Regions from separate parts of the Lysinibacillus sp. NPDC056959 genome, predicted to be linked through region 2. Evidence: riboswitches for the same ligand, from Rfam matches in the RefSeq annotation. Region 2 holds a riboswitch; each other region holds the start of a gene.
What was found. Region 2 has a riboswitch for S-adenosylmethionine ahead of ACFTQ7_RS16425 (MetQ/NlpA family ABC transporter substrate-binding protein). Riboswitches for the same ligand answer to the same signal wherever they lie in the genome.

Region 1 (6,114 bases), on a different contig from region 2:
TTAAATAGCGATTATTTTTTCTTAGTAAAAAATGATGTAATTCTGAAAAAATATCTTCTTCTCTCACATCAATCCTTTTGGTGAATAGCAGCATATTTATTACTCTCCCTGTTTATATTAATTGATGACTTCTCCTATATTGTCATTTACGTTGTTAGGTTGATCGTCATATTTATAGTTTTCCCAACGATTTCGTGCTAGTTTTCGATATTTATTGGAAACATGTCGATCTGCAATTAATCGAGAGAATCCTTTTTTCGCCTCAGCAATATCTCCAAGTCGAAGGCTTAATTCTGCATGTAAATATTGAATTCTCTCTCCGCCCTCTTGATTGGATGCAAAAGATTTACTGTAAAAGTCTCTTGCAGCAAAGAGGTAGCGCATTTCCGATTCATGATCATTTTTTAAGCGATATAGCCATGCTATTTTTAGTGCGAAATTGGCCATAAGAAGTGACTCTTCCATTGATGCTCTTGATACAAGATAGGCTAATTTAAGGCTTACAATGGCATCATCAATCGTACGGTCTTTGCAAATATCCATTGGTTTTTGTAGCTCTTTAATGTAAAGCTCATCTATAAGAAGCATGAAAGGTCCATACGTTCTTGTCATTGATTTGTGGTAAGCGTAGCCACAATGCGGACAAACGGCAACCTCATATAATAACGGGTTTAAACCCTCATAAACTGGCATGAAGTCTGTTTGTTCTTCGATAATTTTATATCGATTAGGGCGTACTTTATATGTAGTAAAATGCTTTTTACAAAACTTACAATCCACACTACTTTCATAGTAGTAAATGTTAAATGCCATCAGAATCAACTCCTTTCCACTCAAATAATAATTTCATCTCACTACCCTCACCTCTGACGGTAGTGAGATGAATGTGGATATATTTCTTTTGTTCTATTTATATGAAGGACAATGTCGTTCAATATATTTAATTTAGTTTCTCTTATATTAACAATTCTATGTTCTTTGGTATACTCCTTTAGAATTATTAAAATAAAAATGTTCATTACTTTCTTAGTTTTTTGAAATTTAGGTATGTACCCGTAATAGTGTTTATCGGTGTAGTTAAAGCAAGTTATACATTCTTTTAAGTTTGTCAAAATACGTACATATATTTAATTAAAAAAGTTATTGCGTATGTAATATTACCTATAATTAATTTCGGTATAAAGATGTTTCTTAATGTAAAATTAAAATTGTATTAGTTGGAAAAATATAGAGTTGGATGTTGGCCAATAAGAGGAGTCATACAACGCTTGCCTGTAGTGAAAATTAGCCATTTAATTATAGATTTATCATCAATGCACCTGGTGAAAATATACAAAATGAAAAGGAGAGAACAATGGATTATAAAATTGTATTTTTTGACGTAGATGGAACGCTTGTTAATTATGAAGATGGTCGTATGCAAGAAAGTACAAGGAACGCTATTCAACAATTAAAGGATAAAGGAATTCATATTGTAGCTGCTACAGGAAGACCTTTATCAATGTGCCAGGATTTAAGAAATGTAGGAATAGAGACGTTTATTACAGCTAATGGTGCATATGTTAAGCACCAAGATCAAGTCATACATAAAATACCGGTCGCCAAAGAAGTGGTCCAAGTAGTGAAGGCTTTTGCTGATGAAAATAAACAAAGTCTATCGTTTTTCACAGAAACATTATCAATGAATAACGTCCAAGAAAAAAAGACATTAAAAGCTATGAAAGAAACATTATCTTTGCGGGAGTTTCCCGTTATCAATGAAGATATTGTAACGCAAGAAGTGTATTTAATGTGTTTATATGTTGATGAGGATATTGAGAAAAAGTATACCTCTACATTTCCTCATTTATTATTTAAAAGGTGGCATCCTTACATTACAAATATTTTGCAACAGGATATTTCTAAGTCTATTGCTGTTCAAGCTGTACTAGAATATTTCGACTTGAGTACAGAAGAAGCACTTGCTTTTGGGGATGGAGATAATGATATCGACATGCTAGAGAAGGTCGGCTTTGGTATTGCAATGGGTAATGGTAGTGAAGCATTAAAAAATGTCGCTAATTTTGTAACAAAGAAATCAACAGAAGATGGTATTGATTATGCTCTTCGTGAGCTAAAAATCATTTAATGGAAAAAATCGTATTAAGTTCATAGCTCTCATGTTGATCGTGTTTCTAAAAAGGAAAAAAATCTAAATAAATGATTAAGAAAGGTCTGGTTCAATATGTATTGAATCAGACCTGTTGCTATATTAAGGCAATATAGCAAATGAGCGGACAGGGAATCCAGATGCTTTTTCAGGCTTTGCCACAATATTGAATATAACGGCGCCTTTTGGAGGTAGCTTATCCAAATTTGTCATAAGCTCAATTTGATAAGTATCTTGCTCAAGCACAAAATATTCGCCATCTAACTTACCGTTTTTACGAAAATCTGTTGCTGAATCCGTATCAAAAGTTTCGTGGCCAATCGCACTTACTTTTCGTTTGTTGAATAAAAATTGCAACGCTTCTAATCCCCAGCCAGGAATATGATTATTGCCATCAGCATCTTTGTTGCTGAAAGCCTCTTTATCTGGCCAACGTTTACTCCAATCGGTGCGTAGCGCAACGAAGGTACCTTCTTCAATTTCTCCATATTCAGCTTCAAAGTTAATAATATCTTGAACGCTTAACGTGTAGTCGTTGTTAATTTCAGCTTCCTTCGATTTATCAATAACGATGAGTGGGAGTACTAGTTCTTTTAGCTCCAATTCCTCTAAATAGCGTGTTTCTCTCACGAAATGGATTGGTGGGTCGATATGTGTTCCGTATTGCCCAGGGAAAGTGAATTGTTGTGCAAAGAAGCCATCATCATGCGAAAATAATGTTTCAAATTTTGCATCATCAAACATAAAGAAATGAGGAGAGTTTGGACCGAATGTATGTGTTAAATCAACCCATTCTTTTGATTTTAATAGTTGTATTGCTTGTAAAAGTTCGTTTGTCATTATAGTTCCCTGCTTTCTGTTAATTATTTTGAATGCAACAATAAAAAAGAGCCCTCCTTGTAGAAGAGGACTCTTGTGCAGAAGCAAATGCAGTAAGTCTTCTCATCTTCAAGGCTAAATTTTGCCATTTGGAATTAGCACCATACCTATAGGCTGGTTGCTGAGACTTCATAGGGCCAATCCCTCCGTCTCTCTTGATAAGAAAATAAAATATAAGAATTTTCGGAAATAAAATTTATGAATACTTTAGCATATTTATATATAGTTTACAAGTTCAGTAGGGATACGTGGTTATAATTCATAAAGAAGATGCTAAAGGCAAAAAAAAGAGGCCCTCTTCAAAGGACCAACTTTTCACCAACCCAAAATTAGTGTTAGCTTACAACAGCCGCTATCAGTAAATAGTATACGAAATCCATCTGGTGTATAGGTAGTATCGAATTTTACCGTAATGCCTGTTGACGCAATTAACTTTTCAACTTCTGTTTTATTTGATTGTTGTGCTGCGTTCATAAGATCATGTGCAAATTGCTCTGATTCATCAATTTTATCCGTAAGTAATTGTGCTTGCTGCATAATAACTTTGATTCGTTTCGCAGAAGTCTTTAATTTTACTGTATTGATGGATGGAAATGGACCTCTATTCGTTGGGTCAGGCATTGCTAGATGTTTAGAAGGTAGTTGAGTAGTTGGTTGATTTGCCATTACCCATGCCGGATAATAATTAGGATAGACAAAATACGGATAAGGATTGTAATACACTAAATTCCTCCTATCCTATAGTTGATACATTATCTTATGTACAACAGAGACTTTAGGTGTTAATGGCCGTGCTTTGAAAAGCTTGAGCGAAAAGGACCTCAGTTCAACGGCTTAAATCCCGATCAATTTATTCTTCTTCAAAAGGAGTTATTAAAATGGATATTCGTGCATACATAAAAAATGGTTTTGAAATTTACTATGAACGTTATAATCAGGTGTCTGAAGATGGATTTTGTAGATGGATGTGCCCGGATGTACCTGAAGAAATGAAGGTAGTTGATATCGATGCAGAGTGGTCTGTGTGGAGAATGATTCCTTCCACCGTAACGGAGGGAGATATTCAAACGTTAGAAAAAGAGTTCGGACTTAATTTTCCCGAATGGTATAAAGCTTTTATTTCAACGTATCATCATTATTTTGGTGTAATACCTGACCAAAGTATTGAGGATCCTTTAAATAATGTAAGAGATATGTTTAATCCATCATTATGCAGTTTAGGATATCTTCCATTTTCGTGGGATACAGAGTATGGAAAAATAATTTGTATTGATTTAAATAATAATGCTGATGAAGAAAGTTGTGCCATATATGAAATTGAACATGAAATTTTATTTGAAGATGATGCCGATATTCTATTGTCATTAGACTATCTGTATCCAAATTTTAAGGCATATTTTGATGATACTTTCCTTGAATCTAATAAATAGCAAAAAGGAAGGGGCATTTTAGAAAGCACCTTCCTCACATTTTTTATTTATAAGAAACGTACCTATTGTTTGTTTCTATCGAAGATTAACCATAGGAACGTAGTAGCTGCAGCAATCATCACCATGCCGAATCCGTATATAGGAGTATGCGCTAATGATTGTTGGCGAACGATAATTCCTCCAATGTATGATCCTAGGAAAATACCAATGTTAAAGGCCGAAATATTTAATGCTGAAGCCATTGAGATAGCTGATGGTATATATTTTTCAGAAATCTGAACGGCATAAAGCTGTAATCCCGGTACATTCATAAACATAAATAGTCCCATAATTAAGACCATTATTAATCCACCGATGGATGATTCTAAAAAGAAGTTGATGCCGAGTAGAGATAATGCTAAGCCGATAAGGATAATAAAGATAGAACGTAAAGGGTTATTATTCGCAAAATGACCACCTAATGTATTACCGATGGCAACGCAAATACCGTATACAACTAAAATCACGACTATTGCTTTAGGTGAGTAGCCCATATACTGCTCTAAAATTGGTGAAATATACGTATATACTACGAATGCGCCACCATATCCGATGGCAGTAATAAAGAGAATTAATAACATTCGTATATTCCCTAATACTTTTCCGATATCGCGAATTGATATTGGATTGCTTTTCGATAACTGACTAGGAACAAGTATGGCATTACTAATTAATCCGATAATACCTATGATCACAATGAAAATGAACGACATTCGCCAATCAGTTACTTGTCCAATAAAAGTTCCTAGTGGGACACCAGTCACAGTTGCTAATGTTAGCCCTGTGAACATAAAAGCTATTGCGCTTGCTCGTTTATTAGGCGCAACAACATCTGCAGCGATAACAGAGGCAATAGACATAAACACACCATGTGCTAATGCTGAAATAACACGCCCAGTTAGTAGTAATGAGAATGAGGGTGCTATTGCTGCAAGTAAATTACCGATAATAAACAACACCATAACAAGCAGTAATACATTTTTGCGACTTATGCGCGATGTTAATGCTGTTAAAAGCGGTGCACCAATAGTTACTCCTAGTGCATATATAGATACGGTTAAACCCGCAGTACTTAATGATATATCAAAATCTTCTGTAATTAACGGAAGTAGTCCAACGCTTATAAATTCTGTAGAGCCGATACCAAATGCACTAATCGCAAGTGCGAGTAATGTTAGTTTGGCATTCGGCACTTTTGTATCTTTCATTCTATTAATATCTCCTTTGATTTTTTTTATAGTATATAGTAATATTCATACATATCGTAAAGTTATATAGGGTACTTTTAGTTACTTTTGAATATTACAGGGGGTTCACAATGAAAAAAGTTTTTAATATTGGTGTTGAAGCCACTCTTGAAGTAATTGGGGGTAAATGGAAACCTGTTATTCTTTGTCATCTTAACCACCATGGTAAGATTCGTACGAATGAATTTCGCCGATTGATTCCAGGCATTTCGCAAAAAATGCTAACAACCCAATTGCGTGAATTAGAGCAGTCTGGCTTAATTAATCGCGAGGTTTTCAATCAAGTACCGCCAAAAGTTGAATATTCGCTAACACCTTATGGCCAAGAGATGGACCCTGTGCTGAACATGCTTTGCACTTGGGGTGAAAA
Region 2 (6,114 bases):
GTTGAGATTGCGAAAGAGTTTGATTTAATAACGTATGTTGATGATGCACACGGTTCAGGTGTAACAGGTAAAGGAAAGGGTACTGTGAAGCATTTCGGTTTAGAAAAAGAAATCGACTTCCAAATTGGTACACTTTCTAAAGCAATTGGTGTTGTTGGTGGATATGTAGCAGGTAAGAAAAATTTAATTGACTGGCTGAAAGTGCGTTCTCGTCCATTTTTATTCTCAACAGCATTACCACCAGGTGATGTTGCTGCGATTACAGCGGCAGTGCAAATGCTGATTGACTCAACAGAGCTTCACGATAAGCTTTGGGAAAATGGCGATTATCTAAAAGCGGGTCTTGCTAAGCTAGGCTTTAATATCGGTGAATCTGAAACGCCAATCACACCATGTATTATTGGTGATGAAAAGCTTACGCAGGAATTTTCACGTCGTTTATTTGAAGAGGGCGTCTATGCTAAATCAATCGTTTTCCCAACGGTTCCAAAAGGCACAGGACGTGTTCGTAACATGCCTACAGCGGCACATACAAAAGAAATGCTGGACGACGCTCTAGCAATCTATGAAAAAGTCGGCCGTGAGCTAGGCGTAATTCAATAAAAAATTGAGGCTGGGACAGAACTCGATTATTTTGAAAAATAGCGAAAATAGATAATAACTTTTTCGCTTCGATGATTAGAGTATTCCTTCCTAAATCAAAAAAATGTTAGACCAATACAATCGGTCTAACATTTTTTCTTTTTTGTCCCAGCCTCAATTTATATTAATGTTCCGATAAATCGGTGAAACATTCCGATAAAATCTGTAATTGTTCCGACAAATCACAAAATTGTTCCGATAAAACACAAATTTATTCCGATAAATCTTTTATCTCCATCTCAAACTGCCGGAAGCTTTATTTACGCTCCATCTTTTTTCACTAATGTGATATCACGTAGTCCTTTTATTGATATTGCCCCCGCTAAAGCGATGGAAACTTTTAATTCATCATATAAATTCGTCATTACTTTTTCGACTCCTTGCTGCCCATCTAATGCTAGTCCGTAGACGTAGGGACGACCAATGGCAACAGCATCTGCTCCTAAAGCGAGTGCCTTAAGAGCATCCATACCGCGATACACACCGCTATCTAAAATAACAGGAAATCGTCCTTTTACAGCTTTCACAATATCAGGAAGGGCATCGAGTGAACCAATTACGCCATCCAATTGGCGACCACCGTGGTTTGATACGATAATACCGTCAATGCCGTTTTCAATAGCTAGTTTTGCGTCTTCAGGATGTAAGATTCCCTTCAGTAAAATAGGGAGATTAGAACGGCGCTTTAATTCACGTACATTCTCCCAATTTAATGTAGGATGGAACACATTTTGCAAAACGCCCTGTACATATGACTCGAATGAATCATCTGGTAAAGAAGCAGTAAAAACAGGATCATTCATATAGTTTCCTCGAGCATACCCAAGTTTTAAAGGTGAAAATTGATTGCGAACATCTTCTTCACGCCAGCCAAGCATGACGGTATCTACAGTTAAAACAATAGCCTCAAAACCAGCAGCCTCGGCTCGGGCGGCCATGCTATATGCAATTTCCTCATTTGTTGACCAATATAATTGAAACCATTTAGTAGCAGTAGGGGCTGTTTGTGCCACATCTTCAAGTGCATAGCTTGAAACTGTACTTTGAATATAAGGAATTTTTAACTGATCAGCCGCACGTGCCACGGCAAGCTCTCCCTCGTCATGTGCCATTTTGTTCATGCCAACAGGAGCAAATAAGAGCGGAGTTGGATGTACTTTTCCGAACAGCTCAATCGATGTATCAATACTTGAAACATCCTGTAAAAAGCGTGGAATAATAGAGTATTTTTCAAAGGCGGCACGGTTATTTCGTAATGTTTGTTCACCCCCAGCACCTGAACGAATGTAGCCAAACGAACCAGCTTCCATCTTTTCTGCAACAGCCTTTTCTAAATCTGCAAAGCAAATAGGGAAGGGGACTTGTGCATTTATATTTTTTAACAGTAGATCACCATGTGTTGTTTTTGTCATCGTAATCCTCCTATCAATCTTTCTTTAGTTTCGCAGCAAAGCGGTTACCCATTGATTGAATAATCTGAACAAGGATGATTAAGATAAACACTGTCGCATACATCACATCGACCTCATAGCGTAAATGACCGTAACGATATGCGAGATCACCTAAACCACCAGCACCAACCATTCCAGCCATTGCTGTTGCTCCTATCAGACCGATTGTGGCAATTGTTAAGCCTAAAATAATGGATGGACGAGCCTCACGTAGTAAGACATTCCAAATGATGTGACGACGTTTAATACCCATTGCTGTATAAGCTTCCACAACACCTGGATCAACTTCTAAAAGTGCCGTTTCCATAAGGCGCGCAATATAAGGCGCTGTATAAACAACAAGCGGCACAATAACACCTTTTACACCAATAGTTGTGCCAACGATCAGCTTCGTGAACGGTAAAATGAAGAATAGTAATATAATGAACGGTACAGAGCGAATAATATTAATAAATAAATTGAAAAATTGATAGAGAAATTTACTTTCAAATGATTGCCCTGGTCGGGTTAAAACGATTAAAAGCCCTAAAGGGATCCCAATTAAAATAGAGAACAATAATGAAATCCCGACCATTTGAAAGGTTTCGATAATGGATTGCCCAATAACATCTGACCAGTCTGCAAAGAAGCTTTGAATGCTATTCATTTAATTCGCCTCCTAATTCCTCAACGTCTACCCCGTTTTCTGTAAAATATTTAAGTGCCTTTTCTACGATATGTGCCTCACCGTGAAGATGCACGACAATATTCCCGACGATGCCGTTTTTTAATTCAATGATATTGGCTGTTAAAATATTTGGTTGTACATCATAAACTTTGCTCACTTCTGCAAGTAATGGCTTCCCGGTACTTTCACCAAGGAATGTTAAACGAATCACACTTCCGGAAAGATTTAATTGCTCGATAAGGGAAGGAGATAAATTACGTTGAGAAATAGTGTTTAAAAACTTTCGTGTCGTTGGGTGCTGAGGCTTCGAAAATAGTTCTATAGCAGAGCCATATTCCACAACCGTCCCTGATTCAAGAACGGATACATCATCGCAAATTTTTTGAATAACATTCATTTCATGTGTAATGAGTAAAATAGTGATGCCCAGCTCACGGTTAATTTTTAAGAGAAGCTCAAGAATAGCGTCAGTTGTTTCAGGATCGAGAGCACTTGTCGCTTCATCACTGAGTAAAATCTCAGGCTCTTGGGCGAGGGCACGTGCAATAGCGACACGTTGCTTTTGACCACCCGAAAGCTGGCTAGGATAACTATCTAATTTCTCTGTTAGGCCAACAATTTCTGCATATTTTGCAACGCGTTTTTTCACTTCAGAGTCGTTATAGCCTAGAAGTTTTAATGGGACCGAGATATTGTTGTAAACGGTCGCTGTTTTTAAGAGATTAAAATGCTGGAAGATCATGCCGATCTTTTGACGTGTTTCGCGAAGGTCGTTTAAAGAAAGGGAAGTAATATCTACATTGTCGATCAATACTTTTCCTGTTGTTGGACGTTCTAATAAATTAACACAGCGAATAAGGGTACTTTTTCCTGCACCACTGTAGCCAATAACCCCATGAATTTCACCTTTTTTGACATGTAGGTTAATGCCATCTACTGCTTTAACGATACCTTTTTTAGTTTTAAATTCTTTTGTTATATTTTCTAGTTGAATCATACTGTGATATCTCCTTTCTAAGTCCTTTTATAAAGCAAGAATCTGCTAGCATTCCTATAGGAGTCTCGCAGATTCTTAATTTATGAAAGGCCCTTCATCGTTACTTACCAGCTTGGAATAATAGAACCTTTGAATTCCTCTTCAATAAATTTGCGTACTTCATCAGATTGATAGGCTTCAACAAATTTTTTAATCGCTGGGTCATCCTCGTTTTCAGAACGTACCGCGATGTAGTTTACATATGGAGAGTTAGTAGATTCTAAAAGAATGGAGTCTTTTTTAGGATCAATACCAGCATCAAGAGCGAAGTTCGTATTAATAGCTGCCACATCTACTTCACTAAGCTGCTTCGGAATTTGTGCAGCCTCTAATTCAATGAATTTAAAATTCTTTTTGTTTTCTTCCACATCGCGAGTAGAAGCTGTTAAGTCTGCACCTTCTTTTAATTTAATGATGCCTGCCTCTTGAAGGACAAATAGAGCACGGGCACCGTTTGTTGGATCATTTGGTAATCCGAATGTAGCACCATCAGGAACTTCATCCAATGATTTATATTTCTCAGAGTAAATGCCCATTGGAGTTAAAATTGTTTTTCCTACTGGCACTAAATCTGTTTTGTGATCTTTGTTAAATGCATCGAGGAAAGGCTTGTGTTGATAGCTGTTTACATCAAGATCACCCTCGGCTAACGATGTATTTGGTAAAACATAATCAGAGAACGTTTTTAGTTCTACCTCTAAGCCATTTTCTTTGGCAACTTTTGCAGCAACTTCTGCAATTTGTTCGTGTGGACCAGAAGTTACACCTACTACAACTTTATTTTCATTAGTAGCCTTACCTTGACTACCTTTATCTTCTTTAGTACCGCAACCTACTAATGCTGCTACTAATGTGAGACTTGCTAAACCTAGTAAAATTTTGTTTTTCTTTTTCATGAGACATACCTCCAAAGTTGTTTTATCGGTTTGTATAAAAAACAATTTCGCCTTGGCGTAATTGCTGTCCGGATTTTGAATTGTGCTAGCACAATTCATTCCTTTCAAAATCCGTGACATCCGCCGGAGGCTTTTATCTTCATGTAAATGAAGATAAAAAAAACTCTCTTAAAAAATTAAGAGAGGCTCATAAAAAAGTGTCCTCTCTTATCTTTCAAACGATATCGTTTGCAGGATTTAGCACCTTCCTTAAAAAAGGAGGTTGCCGAGCTTCATAGGGCCAGTCCCTCAGCTACTCTTGATAAGAGATTTATAAATATTTTTTTGTAAATCCGATAGGACTAATATAAATTATTGGTTATGGTAAGTCAATGGAATTTTTAAAATTTTTTATTTTATTACAATATTCCATTAAGGGAGATGGGTGGGAATGTTAGTGAGAGTCAACTATGTGTGGGATGGGAGATATGAAACGCATTTTCATGGCTCTATGAGCGATTAGTGGGGGGGTGTGTCGGTATGAAGAAACGGGTTATGACCAATGTTATCCAATAGAAGAAGGGCTAGAGCTACCACAAAAGATAGTGAGATGAAAAGACTGTCCCTTAGCAAGCGTGAGCTGATGGGACAGTTTTTTTGATAGAGGGAATCAAATGCTCATGAGTTAAATAGGTTTAATTTTTCAATTCTGCTGACCGCTTCACGTAAGCGTTCTTCACTTACGAGTAAACCTACACGAACATAGCCTTCACCGTATAGACCGAAGCCATTGCCTGCAGCTACTGCGATATCAGCTTTATCGAGCAATGCATCAGCAAACTGCTCGCTTGTATAACCTAATGGAACAGGGAGCCATGCAAAGAAAGAGCCCTTTGGTGAGGTTACTTGCCAACCAATTCGCTGTGCTTCTTCGATAAGAACATTTCGTCGACGCTCATAAGTCGCTCTTAGCGTATTTGCGCAATCCTGTGATGCTGTAAGGGCAACCGCTGCTGCTTGTTGTACGGCAGGGAATTGACTACAAAATAGATGATCTTGAATAAGATTAATAGCCGCAACAATATCAGCGTTACCAACTGCAAATCCAATACGCCAGCCTGCCATATTATATGTTTTAGATAATGTATACATCTCGATGCCGACCTCTTTGGCACCTTCCGCTTGCAGGAAACTAATAGGTTTCTTGCCGTCAAATCCAATTGCACCGTAAGCGAAATCATGTGAGACGATCATGTTGTGTTCTTTAGCAAAGCGCGCCGTTTCCTCGAAAAATTCAAGTGTTGCAGTACCACCAGTTGGGTTGTTCGGGTAATTTAAGTAAAGTAGCTTAGCCTTTTCTTTTACGTCATCAGAAAGAGCATGATAATCAGGCAGGAAATCATTTTCTGCAAAAAGTGGCATGACTTCAAAATTAACATCACC
Region 3 (6,114 bases), on a different contig from region 2:
ATTTTCAAAAAAAGTAAGTAAAATAACCAAATATAACATAGTTTATTATTGTATATAAGTATATTTAGGGTATAAATGTTACTAAAATATACGAAAATACTCATAATTCTAATGAGGAGACTCATTTGATATATATAAAATGTCACAAAAAATATAAAAGATAGTATCCTAATATTTAACAAGGTTTAAGTTTAAGATAAATATTTTAATGGTTTAGATTGTATTCGCAAAATTTTGAATAATAAATCTATCTTCTCTTTAGAAAGCTAAAGCTTTATTAAATTCCATATCAACATTAATTAAATGAGGCCTGTTTTTGATATTTATCCATTAACCATATTGGAATATTTTACAAAAAATGATGCGATGTTTTTATATTAAAGGTAGTTAAAAAAGACACTCTCTTAATGAGAGTGTCTTTGCGCTTGTAGGTAATAAATAATTTTGCCCCCCAAGTTTGCCCCCCAAGTTTGCCCTCCTATACTAAATCTAATTAAATGCAATAATGCATTTAAAATAAATTGTTAGGTTGTTTTTTCTACACAAATACAATAAAAACACATACGATTTTCGTCCTATTAAGTAGCGTATCTACGGCGGTTTTTTAATGAATTATGTAATCATAAGCATTTTTAGTGAGCAATGTAATCGTTACGATAATAAACAATACGCGAACAAAACCGGTACCTTTTTTAATCGCCATACGTGAGCCTACAAATGCACCGGCAATTTGAGCTACACCCATTAGTAAACCGTAGACATAATGAATTTGACCTAAGTAGGCGAACATTAAAAGTCCTGCAAAATTACTTGCTAAGTTTAAAAATTTGGCATTTCCTGCTGCCTTTAAAAAATCGAAGCCGACTAATAAAAAGCTGAAAATTAAAAATGAGCCGGTTCCTGGACCAAGAAATCCATCATAAAAACCAATGCAAAATAACAATAGCATGAATAAAACTAAGTGCGTAAATTTTAAATTTTTGACCGCAGCTACTGAACCCCAGTCTTTTTTGAAGATTGTATAGACTGCAACAGCAGCAAGCATTATTAGCATAAGTGGTTTTAGTAATTCTGGGTTTATTAAATGTACTGTCCATGCACCAAAGAGTGATCCAATAAAGGCTAGGGGAAAGTATTTGATAACTGAACGAATTTCTAGCTGACCGGAACGATAAAAGGAAATGGTTGATGTTAAAGACCCCATTGTACCAGCAAGCTTATTCGTTGCTACGGCTGCTGCTGGATTTAAACCGGCAAACATTAGGGCAGGTAAGGCAATTAAGCCACCTCCACCAACGACCGCATCTACAAAGGCGGCTAAAAATCCAAAAGATATTAATAATATGACTACATTTAAATCTACTTCAAATAGCATGTTTACACCTCTTTAGATAGTTACTACTGAAATAGTAACTAAAATTCACTGAGCTGTAAAGACTAATTTTTTCGTTGGCGTACCTTCATACCCTTCAATTATAATAGAGGAAATGGAGGGATTCGATGGAATTATTAATCGCCCAATTAAAAGAACTGGGATTCACAGAATATGAAGCTAAGGCCTATACGGCACTCGTACAAAATAGTCATGTAAGTGCCTATCAAGTAAGTAAAAACTCCGGTATCCCACGTGCAAGAATATATGACATACTTAATGTACTTGTTGAAAAAGGGTTAGTAATGAAAGAAGAAACTGCAGATCAAACGACATACTCTTCCATTCCGGTTGCTGTGTTTTTACAACAAATTGAGCAACGCTGGCAATCGAATTTTACGTCGATTAGTGATCAATTAGAAAAATTAGAGGTAAAAGAGCAGGAAGCGGAGCATAAGGTTGTTACGCTAAAAGGAAAAGAGGCAATCGTCAATTATTGTCAGTCGTTATTACAAAAAGCGGAGAAAAAAGTACTATTATCAATGTGGGAAGATATGTATGAAAAATTGCGAGAAGATATACATGAGGTCTCTCAGCGTATTCCGGTTCATGGCATTACATTGTATGTGGATGAAAATGTTGCATCGATTGACCAGCATCGCATTACTCAATATACGAGGAATGCTGCTACGCCCCATTGGTTTATACTGTCTATAGATGGTCAAGAGATGATTTATGGTCACTCACCGTCCAATCAAGAAACGGCTTTTATAACAAATGACCCAGTGCATATTTATTTATTAGAGGATTATATATGGCATGACGTGCTTGTCAATCGACTGTTAAAGCGCGATGATACGGAGCTTGGGGAATGGATTACAAAAGAACGTAAAGCCTTTTTCGTAGAGTGAAAATAATAAAAGAATCTACAAGCCATCATGTACAGATGGCTTGTAGATTCTTATTTTATGTTATATAAGATCTTTTATCTTAATAAAAAACTTTATCAACATTGTATTTAGCGCGGAATGTATTAACCGCGTATGTTTCGTAAATTTCACGTTCCATTGGATCATCTACTTCGTACACTTCAATTTTGAAAACTTCATCACGATGATTTTTCATCGGTGACACATTGTCTTCGAAATGCTTTTTAATACGTTGACGAATCTTACGTGCTTTACCGACAAATAATAGTTCATTCTGTTCATTGTAGAATAAGAAAATGCCGCCATTTTCACGTGTGATTTTATGGAAATCAATAAAACCGAAATACGGTGTGATTGGTACATCACCTGGCTTTACATCTTGTTCGCGTTGGCGAATTACTAAATCTGGTTTTGGAAATTCAATTTTAATCAAACTATTCACGTTCCTCTCTGTTACTAAAGGTATATGTTAACATAATTACAGCTTGTTTACCATAAAATATATGGACTTAGCTTCAATATTAGTTTTAAACAAATTACATAATGACATGCATGGTCAATAACGAAATATTCTATGTATTGTTGATATTCTTAATTGTTCATGTTACAATTCATTTTAATTAAATAATCTTATCATGAGAAGTTGAGGGATTTGGCCCGATGACGCTTCAGCAACCTCTAACAAAAGTTAGAAAGGTGCTAATTCCAGCAAAGGATTTGTCCTTTGAGAGATAAGAGTGAACGTGGTAAACATCCTTCTCATTCTATCTCAAATGGAATGAGAGGGATTTTTTAATTTCATCGAAAAAAAGACTTTACGCAAGGCCTGTGTATGGAGACTAAGGCCAATAATGGGTTAACAGAGAGAAATATAAGAGAGGGGAATGCAAGATGCCAATTAATATTCCAAAAAACTTACCAGCTGGAGAACATTTACGTGAGGAAAAAATCTTCGTAATGGAAGAGGATAGAGCGAAAACTCAACAAATTCGTCCGTTAAATATCTTAATCTTTAATTTAATGCCAGAAAAAGAAAAAACAGAGCTGCAATTACTACGTTTATTAGGGAATACCCCGTTACAAGTGAATATTACATTTTTGAATACTGCTACTCATGAATCGAAAAATGTTAGTAAATCACATTTACAATTATTTTATACGACGTTCGATCAAATTCGTCATCGTCGCTATGATGGCATGATTATTACGGGGGCACCAGTAGAAAAAATGCCGTTTGAAGAAGTGAACTACTGGCAGGAAATTTCAGAAATTATGGACTGGTCCAAAACAAACGTAACATCGGTTCTACATATATGTTGGGGTGCTCAGGCAGCGTTATACCATCATTACGGTATTGGCAAAATTGGGCTTTCTGCTAAATGCTCAGGTGTATATTCTCATGTTATCACGGATTTAACAGTGGATTTAGTACGCGGCTTTAGTGATTTGTTTACGGCACCACATTCGCGTTATACGTCTGTATCGATTGATGAAGTACGCAACCACCCTGATTTACGATTGCTCTCTTATTCAGAAGATGCTGGTGTTTTCATTGTGCAATCTAAAGACAATAAAAATATTATGATTACTGGTCACCTTGAATATGATGCAACCACTTTAGCGGATGAATATAGTCGTGATGTTGCGAAAGGATTAGATATTGAGGTACCAGTGAATTACTTCCCAAATGATGATCCAGCGAATGAACCGATTAATACGTGGCGTGCTCATACACATTTGTTATTCTCGAACTGGTTGAACTACTATGTTTATCAAGAAACACCATACGAATGGGATTTTGTTGATCAAATTGAATATCATATTTAGTGCTATAGAAAAATGATGACCTTGATATTATAGGGTCATCATTTTTTACTTTTCTCATTTCCGTTCCAGCAGGGCACCCTCCTGAGGGCGTCCGATGAGCCGCTTCACTTTTGGTGATGAACAATACTGCTGTTAATTGTCTGGCGATTTTTTATTCTTATCACTGTTTGGCGTATTTCCGGTATCGCTATCATTCTGTGTAGAATTTCCGGTATCGTTTTCACTTTTACTTTGTGTAGTATTTCCGGCATTATTATTACTTGCACTTTGAGCAGCATTCCCACCATTGCTGTTACTATCACTTTGAGTAGAACTATCGATATTGCTACTATTTGCACTTTGAGCAGAATTATCGTTATTGCTACTACCTGCACTATGAGAAGCATTCCCGCCATTGCTACTACTATCACTCTGTGTAGTATCTCCGTTATTACTATCATTTTGATTTTGCGTACTACTATTACATTGCGTATTATCTCCTTGATTACCATTGATTTTTCGAATCTTCGCGACTATTAATAATAGTAATGGTAATAAAATCATTAAAATGAAGGAGAATATAGGCCATATATCTCTATTGTAAATATTGGAATGAATGATATTTGGATGAACAATTTGTGAAATTCCAAGGATAATCATGCCGAGTGGAAAAATGAGAGGGCGATGATTTTTAATTTTAAATATTTGTGCGATACCGATAACCGAAGCATAAAAATACATAAAAGTCCTAATATAAATTGATATAATCCACATGGCTGCCATAATAACTTCAATACGCTGCAAAAAATTCCCGATTGAAATTCTTTGAGCTAATGCATAGCTAGGAAATGTCCTAGATGCTGTATTTACAGGACCTAGGACAAGGATAGACAGTGCGATAATCGTAATTAAGGCAATCCCTCCAATAATTGTGCCAATGTAATAACCTTTTTGTGCAGATTTTTGTACGTTAACTGTGGAAGGGAAAATCATTAATAATACAGCAAGCGGGAATGAAAAAAGACTTATAAATCGAATCATACTAAAGAATAATGATTTTTTTGATGTTTCCATTATTGGCTGTATATTTTCGATTTGGATGGATGGTGTAATAAAAATGACAAAGAAAATAAAAATTAATATAAATATGGCAAATAGTATTTCTGCAGAACGTGCAAATACTTCAATTCCTAAAAATGCAGCATAAATAATGATAATACTGAACATAAATGCAAAGGCCATCGTAGGTGTTTCTGGCATTATTTCCGTTTTCATGAAAATTCCAATGAAATATAACAATTCACCGGCAGAAAGTAAGGTTATAAAAATAAAGCCAATCGCAGTAAATTTTCCGAAAAAACGACCTAATATCTTTTCATTAGCCTCTATAAATGTAAGGGTAGGTGTTTTATTTCCTAAAGCAACGAAAAGCTTTACTATGGGCAAACTTATAACGACACCAATGATCGCTGCAATCCATGCATCTTGCTTTGCTTCGCTTGTTACACTCGCAGGGATTATTAAAATGGCTGTCCCGATTGAAAAGAGAAGGGTAATAATCATAAATTGTCTTGAACTAATTATTTCTTTTTCCATTATGAACTACCCCTTTTTCTTAACATAATATTGCCTTATTACTTTGTCAGAGAGATGATGTAATCTTTAATTGGTGAAAAAATATAGGTAATCAAATCTAATGGGCTCGGTATTTTGACCTTTAATAAGATTGCAATATTTAATGCGGTACCAAGCAATAAAAATATCGAAAAAATAACGATCGTTTTCGTTTCTTTATTTTTTTTTAATGTTGGAATAAAGGCATAGGCTATAACAGCAGAAATGATAAATATGAATATCGCCATCATCATAGCTTATTCTCCCTCCGGCTTATTCACTAATGAGTTTTCCATCGTTCCTAAGCCTTGTGTGTTTACATGTACTTCAACTTTAACAGGTAGCTCTTGAAATATGGTTAGCCACTCTTTTTTTATTTTTTTCCACTCTTTC
Region 4 (6,114 bases), on a different contig from region 2:
TTTTAGATAATAAGTAAGACAACAGGTACTTTTTGTTCAATTAATGGCAAAAAATGTAATTATAAAAATTGACAGCTATTTATAAAATGTATAAGGTATATGAGGGATTTTGAAAGGTAGTTAGTAGCGATAGCTAATTATAAAGTTACCATTTTTAGTTGATTTAACAAAGGGACAGAGTCATAAGTAATACTGAGGGTGTTCTCACTAAAAGTTAGGGATGACAATTCCACAGGAAGGCGCCTAGCCCGAATGGAAATCAACTCTACGTTATGGTGATGTTTTTTTATTTTTAAGTGAATGGAATTAAATTTTTCTCAGCTTTTAAAAGTACACGGCATGAAAGAGGGTAAATGTGTGATTTTTCAAAAACAGAGAAAGACAACGGCGTTAGATTTAGAGCAATACATTGTAAAAATGGATATAGCGAATCGCAATTCAATAAAAAAGCAAATTGATTTGCTTAAATTGACGAAGCGGGATTTACAATATTTAAAAGCCTTTCAACCTTTTGTAGAAGGCAATATTGATAACATTGTTAATCGATTTTATGAAATGATTGTAACTGAACGTACTCTAGTAGATATTATTAATAAACATAGTTCTGTAGAGAAGCTGAAAATTACTTTAAGACGTCATATTATTGAAATGTTTAATGGTACGATTGATGATGATTTTTATCAAAGAAGAGTTAAAATTGCTAAAGTACATGTACATATCGGGCTTAAAACACAATGGTATATTTGTGCTTTTCAAGATTTAACGGCATCATTTATTGACTTAGTTGAAGAACATGTTCATCATCCAATGGATCAACTTAATACAATTAGGGCTATCTCAAAAATATCTAATTTTGAGCAACAGTTAGTTTTAGAGGCTTTTGAGCATACCATTGAGCAACTTCATGAAAAAATAGAACGTAGAAAAGAAGTAATAGAGAAAAAAATCGTAGCGTCTTCGGAAGGTCTTGCCACAATATCATTGGAAACAAACAACTCGTTTCATCGTTTAAGTGAACAATCGGATGAAATTAAACGACTGGCAAAAAAATCACTTCAAGTGTCGACTATGGCTGAGAGTCAGGCATTAGAAGGTCGTGAACGATTAAAGAATCAATCGCAAAATATGAGTAATATTATTAACTCGCTTGATGGTATAGCGGAAAATATTACACAGTTGGCAGATATGTCAAGGGAAATGGAATCGATTATGAATGTTGTGACAAATATTGCTAATCAAACGAACTTGTTAGCTTTAAATGCGGCAATAGAAGCGGCTCGCGCTGGAGAAGCGGGTAAAGGCTTTAGTGTTGTTGCAGATGAAGTGAGAAAACTATCGATTCAAACAAAGGAATCTGTCACATCGGTTGCGACTTTATTACATAAAACGAATGAGCGGACTGATAAACTTGTTCACTCGCTTAGTAGTATTCAAGAAGAGGTTACTTCTGGTGAGGAAAACATGGTTCAAACGGAAGGTCAATTTACTAATATATTGGACGCTATGACCGAAGCCAAAGAACAAAATGGACAGATGGAAAAAGAAGTACAAGCAATAGTAGAAGTACTAAGTCAATTAGGTATTGCTTTTAATGAAGTGAAAAATTCCGCTGAAGAACTAGCTAGCTTTGCACAAAATTTAAATTAATGAAGTGAAAAGCAAGAGACAAAGAAAAATAAAGATGCTTTACACTGTAGTGTATAATAACACTATATCAACTGTTTATATATACGATCCGCTAGGTAGATAAAAGATACCGGTGAAAATATGCTGTTAAATTCAATATATACTAATTGAACATAGAAAAAAATGGAGCTATCCTTTGCGCTGGATAGCTCCATTTTTGCTAAATTTGTAAAGGGTTTAACGTAATTTTCGATAAAAAAAGTTTATACTGAAATAAAGAACTAAAAATAGGGGCGGTTAATATGAAAACAGTTGTTGTATTAGGTGGCGGAATTACGGGTTTGTGTACGATGCATTATTTACAACGCCAAGTTCAGGAGAAAAACTTAAATGTAAAGCTTGTACTCGTTGAAAAAAATACATACCTTGGTGGTAAGCTTCACTCTGCATATGAACAAGGCTTTATCATGGAAACAGGAGCAGATTCTATAGTAGCGCGTCATAAAGGTGTTATGGAGTTAGTAGAAGAACTTAATTTTGAACAAAATCTTGTGTATAACGAAACGGGTGTTTCGTATATTTACACAAATAATGAGCTACATGCTATCCCAGCAGATTCAACGTTTGGTATTCCTATGAGCTTACAATCTCTAGAGGAAAGCACGCTTGTATCAGAGAAAGGTAAAAAAGAAGCAATAAAGGATTTAACCATGCCAAATGAAGAGTTTACAAAGGAAAGTTCGATTGGGGAATTTTTAACGTACTATTTAGGTGAGGAGCTTGTTCAAAACCAAATAGCGCCCGTACTTGCAGGTGTATACTCGGGAGATTTAAATCAACTTTCAATTGCTTCCACTTTACCGTATTTAATCGATTACAAAAACGATTACGGTAGTATTATTAAAGGCTTTGATGCAAACAGGGAACAATTTTTGAAAGCTGCCAATAAAAAATTTATTTCATTTAAAAATGGTTTATCGTCATTAATTGATCGACTTGAAGAAACATTAACGGATGTAGAAATTATAAAAGGGATTGCCACTATAAGTGTTAAAAAGCAGGAGAATCAGTACTCCGTTACATTAGCAAACGGTAAAATAATTGAAGCAAATCATGTTGTCATGGCACTGCCAAATGAAGCGGTACAAAGCTTATTGCAGGATGAATCTTTGAACGGCTATTTTGAACAATTCAATACTGCATCCGCCATTACGATTTACTTAGGGTTTGATGTACCAGATAATAGATTACCCGCGGATGGAACAGGCTATATTGTGTCACATAATTCAGATGTTATTTGTAATGCAGCAACATGGACAAGTCGCAAGTGGAAACACACGTCAGCAGAAGGAAAATTACTTGTACGACTTTTTTATAAGAGCATTAACCCTGAGTATGAGAGATTGCGTTTGATGTCAGATGAAGAGTTAGCAGCGGTTGCTCTAGAGGATGTAAGAAAAAGCTTGGGGATTGGGGAAACACCAACAATTGTGGACGTGACAAAATGGATCGACCAAATGCCAAAGTATGATTTGGCACATCGTGAAGCGTTGCAAGGTCTCGTACAAGAGCTTGAGAAAAACTATCCGAATTTATCAATAGCGGGTTGCTCTTATTTCGGAGTGGGCATAGGTGCGTGTATTCAAAATGGTAAAAAAATTGGTGAGAAGCTTGCTGAAAAACTATCGTAATTGTTTGATTTAAATCAAAATATGGTATTTTTCGTGAGATTTTACCTCTGTTCTGTGAAATAGTCTTGACTCAATCGTTCGTAAACGATATGATTCTTTTAATTATTTAAAAAATTCATACAACATTCTTATCAAGAGAAGCTGAGGGACTGGCCCTATGAAGCTTCAGCAACCAACTTATTGTCAGGTGCTAAATCCAGAGGACCGTAGTGTCGAAGATGAGAAGGAAAAACAATGACGAAACGTTAAAGCCTTCTTTTTATGTAAAAGAAGGCTTTTTGCATTTTAATTTTTACAAATAAAGGAAGAGAGGCTAGTTTTATGGGATTGCTTGAAAGGTTAAAAACGCATGTTCTTACAGCAGATGGTGCAATTGGTACAGTTTTATATGGCTATGGCTTGGAGTATTGCCACGAGGAAATGAATATACAAAGACCTGAATTAATTGAAAAGATTCATAGAGAGTATATAGCGGCAGGTGCCGATATTATTCAAACGAACACTTACGGAGCTAATGCCATAAAATTAGCCCGCTATGGATTAGAATCTCGTGTGCAGCAGTTTAATGAAGCTGCTATAACGATTGCAAAACGAGCAGCGGCAGATGGTGGACAATTTGTCTTAGGTACTATTGGGGGAATCCGTGGTATTCGAAAAAGCGACGCAACGTTAAAGGAAATTTTAGCAACAGTTAATGAGCAGGCAACTGTTTTACTTGCAGGAAATCCAGATGGCCTTTTACTTGAGACATATTATGATTTTGAAGAGTTAACAGCGACTTTAGCAATGCTACGAGCTAAAACGAAATTACCGATTATTGCTCAAGTTTCTATGCACGAACCAGGAATTTTACAAAATGGAATGAGCTTAAATAACGCTTTACATGAACTTGAAGCGCTAGGTGCTGATCTCGTAGGTGTTAACTGTCGCTTAGGTCCTCACCATACAATACAAGCATTTGAAGGTGTGGAGCTTCCTAAGAAAGCATTTATGTCAGCGTATCCGAATGCTTCTCTTCTTGATGTAGAGGATGGCCGTGTCGTTTATGAGTCGGAGGCAGATTATTTTGGTCGAGCAGCTGTAGAGCTTCGTGATCAGGGGGTACGTTTAATTGGTGGTTGCTGTGGTACGACACCAAAGCATATTGCTGCAGCGAAAAAGTACTTAGAGGAGTTATCTCCAATCGAAGAAAAGTATGCAAAGCCAGAAAAAGTAGAGATTGTCCGTGAGGCTGAGCCAGCAAATTACGAACCATTACATGTAAAAGTAAAACGTGAACGCTCAGTTATAGTGGAATTAGATACACCAAGACATTTAGAAATTGAAGGCTTTATTGCGGGAGCAAGAAAAATATATGAGGCGGGCGCAGATGTAGTCATGATGGCAGATAATTCACTTGCTTCTCCAAGGATTAGTAATGTCGCAATGGGTGCCTTACTGAAAGAAACACACGGGGTACGACCGTTAACTCATATAACATGCCGAGATCGTAATTTAATTGGACTTCAATCACATTTAATGGGATTAAATGCACTAGGTATTCACGATATTTTAGCAGTGACTGGAGATCCGACGAAGGTGGGCGATTTCCCAGGGGCCACAAGCGTTTATGACGTATCTTCAATGGAGCTAATCCAATTAATAAAACAGTTAAATGAAGGTGTATCGTTCTCGGGGAAACCACTTCGTAAAAAGGCGAATTTCTCTGTAGCGGCTGCCTTTAATCCTAATGTACGTGTACTAGATCGCGCGGTATCTCGATTAGAGAAGAAAATTGAATATGGGGCAGATTATTTTATTTCGCAGCCTGTTTATACAAAGGGAAAAATCGTGGAAATATACGAGGCGACAAAGCATTTAGAAACACCAATTTATATTGGCATTATGCCAGTAACGAGCTATAAAAGTGCGGAGTTTTTACATCATGAAGTGCCAGGCATCAAACTATCCGATGATGTGTTAGCCCGTATGAAGGCATGTGGCGATGATAAAGAACGCGCAACACTAGAAGGGATTGCAATTGCCAAGGAATTAGTAGAAGTAGCAGCGGAATATTTCAATGGTATTTACCTCATCACACCATTTTTACGCTATGACATGACACTAGAATTGATGAAATTTATTGAGCAATTGGATGAACAGAAAAAAGGGGTAAGTATAAATGGCTAAGCACTTGATTGAAGAACAACTAGAGAAACGAATTTTAATTCTTGATGGCGCAATGGGTACAATGCTACAAAATGAGAATTTATCAGCAGAGGATTTTGGCGGCGAGGAATATGATGGCTGTAATGAAAATCTCGTGCTAACTAGACCAGATGTGCTTGAAAAAGTTCATAGAAAATATTTAGAAGCTGGAGCAGATATTATTTGTACAAATACATTTGGAAGCACACCACTCGTATTAAATGAATATGATCTTGGTGCGAAGGCAGAAGAAATCAATACACGTGCTGTGGAAATTGCACGCAAAGTAGTAGATGAGTTTTCTACATCGGATTGGCCACGTTTTGTAGCGGGGGCTATGGGACCAACCACAAAAACCTTGTCAGTTACAGGTGGTATTACATTTGATGAAATAGAGGAAAACTTCTATGTTCAGGCCAAGGCATTAATCGAAGCCGGAGCCGACGTTCTGTTGCTAGAAACTAGTCAGGATATGTTGAATGTTAAGGCAGGAACATTAGGGGTATCTCGTGCTTTTACGGCAACTGAAAAAGAGCTACCTGTGATGATATCAGGAACAATTGAACCGATGGGAACAACATTGGCTGGTCAAACAATTGATGCTTTTTAC

Region 1: linked by a shared signal. The riboswitch ahead of ACFTQ7_RS10715 (cyclase family protein) and the one ahead of ACFTQ7_RS16425 (MetQ/NlpA family ABC transporter substrate-binding protein) in region 2 are both predicted to bind S-adenosylmethionine.
Region 3: linked by a shared signal. The riboswitch ahead of metA (homoserine O-acetyltransferase MetA) and the one ahead of ACFTQ7_RS16425 (MetQ/NlpA family ABC transporter substrate-binding protein) in region 2 are both predicted to bind S-adenosylmethionine.
Region 4: linked by a shared signal. The riboswitch ahead of ACFTQ7_RS19200 (bifunctional homocysteine S-methyltransferase/methylenetetrahydrofolate reductase) and the one ahead of ACFTQ7_RS16425 (MetQ/NlpA family ABC transporter substrate-binding protein) in region 2 are both predicted to bind S-adenosylmethionine.

Annotation. Positions count from the first base shown of each region.
Region 1 covers NZ_JBHURE010000007.1:59,101-65,214, forward strand. Annotated here, with positions in the region: gene ACFTQ7_RS10700 (hypothetical protein) at 1-94, opposite strand, end outside; gene ACFTQ7_RS10705 (DUF2225 domain-containing protein) at 118-813, opposite strand; gene ACFTQ7_RS10710 (Cof-type HAD-IIB family hydrolase) at 1,355-2,128, shown strand; gene ACFTQ7_RS10715 (cyclase family protein) at 2,252-2,989, opposite strand; SAM riboswitch class I at 3,089-3,193, opposite strand; gene ACFTQ7_RS10720 (YuzC family spore coat inner layer protein) at 3,344-3,751, opposite strand; gene ACFTQ7_RS10725 (SMI1/KNR4 family protein) at 3,907-4,458, shown strand; gene ACFTQ7_RS10730 (MFS transporter) at 4,521-5,705, opposite strand; gene ACFTQ7_RS10735 (winged helix-turn-helix transcriptional regulator) at 5,816-6,114, shown strand, end outside.
Region 2 covers NZ_JBHURE010000015.1:34,552-40,665, forward strand. Annotated here, with positions in the region: gene ACFTQ7_RS16405 (glycine C-acetyltransferase) at 1-603, shown strand, start outside; gene ACFTQ7_RS16410 (alpha-hydroxy acid oxidase) at 903-2,054, opposite strand; gene ACFTQ7_RS16415 (methionine ABC transporter permease) at 2,068-2,739, opposite strand; gene ACFTQ7_RS16420 (methionine ABC transporter ATP-binding protein) at 2,732-3,757, opposite strand; gene ACFTQ7_RS16425 (MetQ/NlpA family ABC transporter substrate-binding protein) at 3,862-4,692, opposite strand; SAM riboswitch class I at 4,897-5,000, opposite strand; gene ACFTQ7_RS16430 (pyridoxal phosphate-dependent aminotransferase) at 5,350-6,114, opposite strand, start outside.
Region 3 covers NZ_JBHURE010000005.1:74,248-80,361, reverse strand. Annotated here, with positions in the region: gene ACFTQ7_RS08175 (TSUP family transporter) at 605-1,375, opposite strand; gene ACFTQ7_RS08170 (TrmB family transcriptional regulator) at 1,501-2,283, shown strand; gene ACFTQ7_RS08165 (nucleotide excision repair endonuclease) at 2,363-2,734, opposite strand; SAM riboswitch class I at 2,929-3,039, shown strand; gene metA (homoserine O-acetyltransferase MetA) at 3,193-4,128, shown strand; gene ACFTQ7_RS08155 (GerAB/ArcD/ProY family transporter) at 4,261-5,703, opposite strand; gene ACFTQ7_RS08150 (hypothetical protein) at 5,742-5,975, opposite strand; gene ACFTQ7_RS08145 (Ger(x)C family spore germination protein) at 5,979-6,114, opposite strand, start outside.
Region 4 covers NZ_JBHURE010000021.1:36,717-42,830, reverse strand. Annotated here, with positions in the region: gene ACFTQ7_RS19210 (protoglobin domain-containing protein) at 358-1,647, shown strand; gene ACFTQ7_RS19205 (protoporphyrinogen oxidase) at 1,929-3,317, shown strand; SAM riboswitch class I at 3,443-3,542, shown strand; gene ACFTQ7_RS19200 (bifunctional homocysteine S-methyltransferase/methylenetetrahydrofolate reductase) at 3,639-5,486, shown strand; gene metH (methionine synthase) at 5,479-6,114, shown strand, end outside.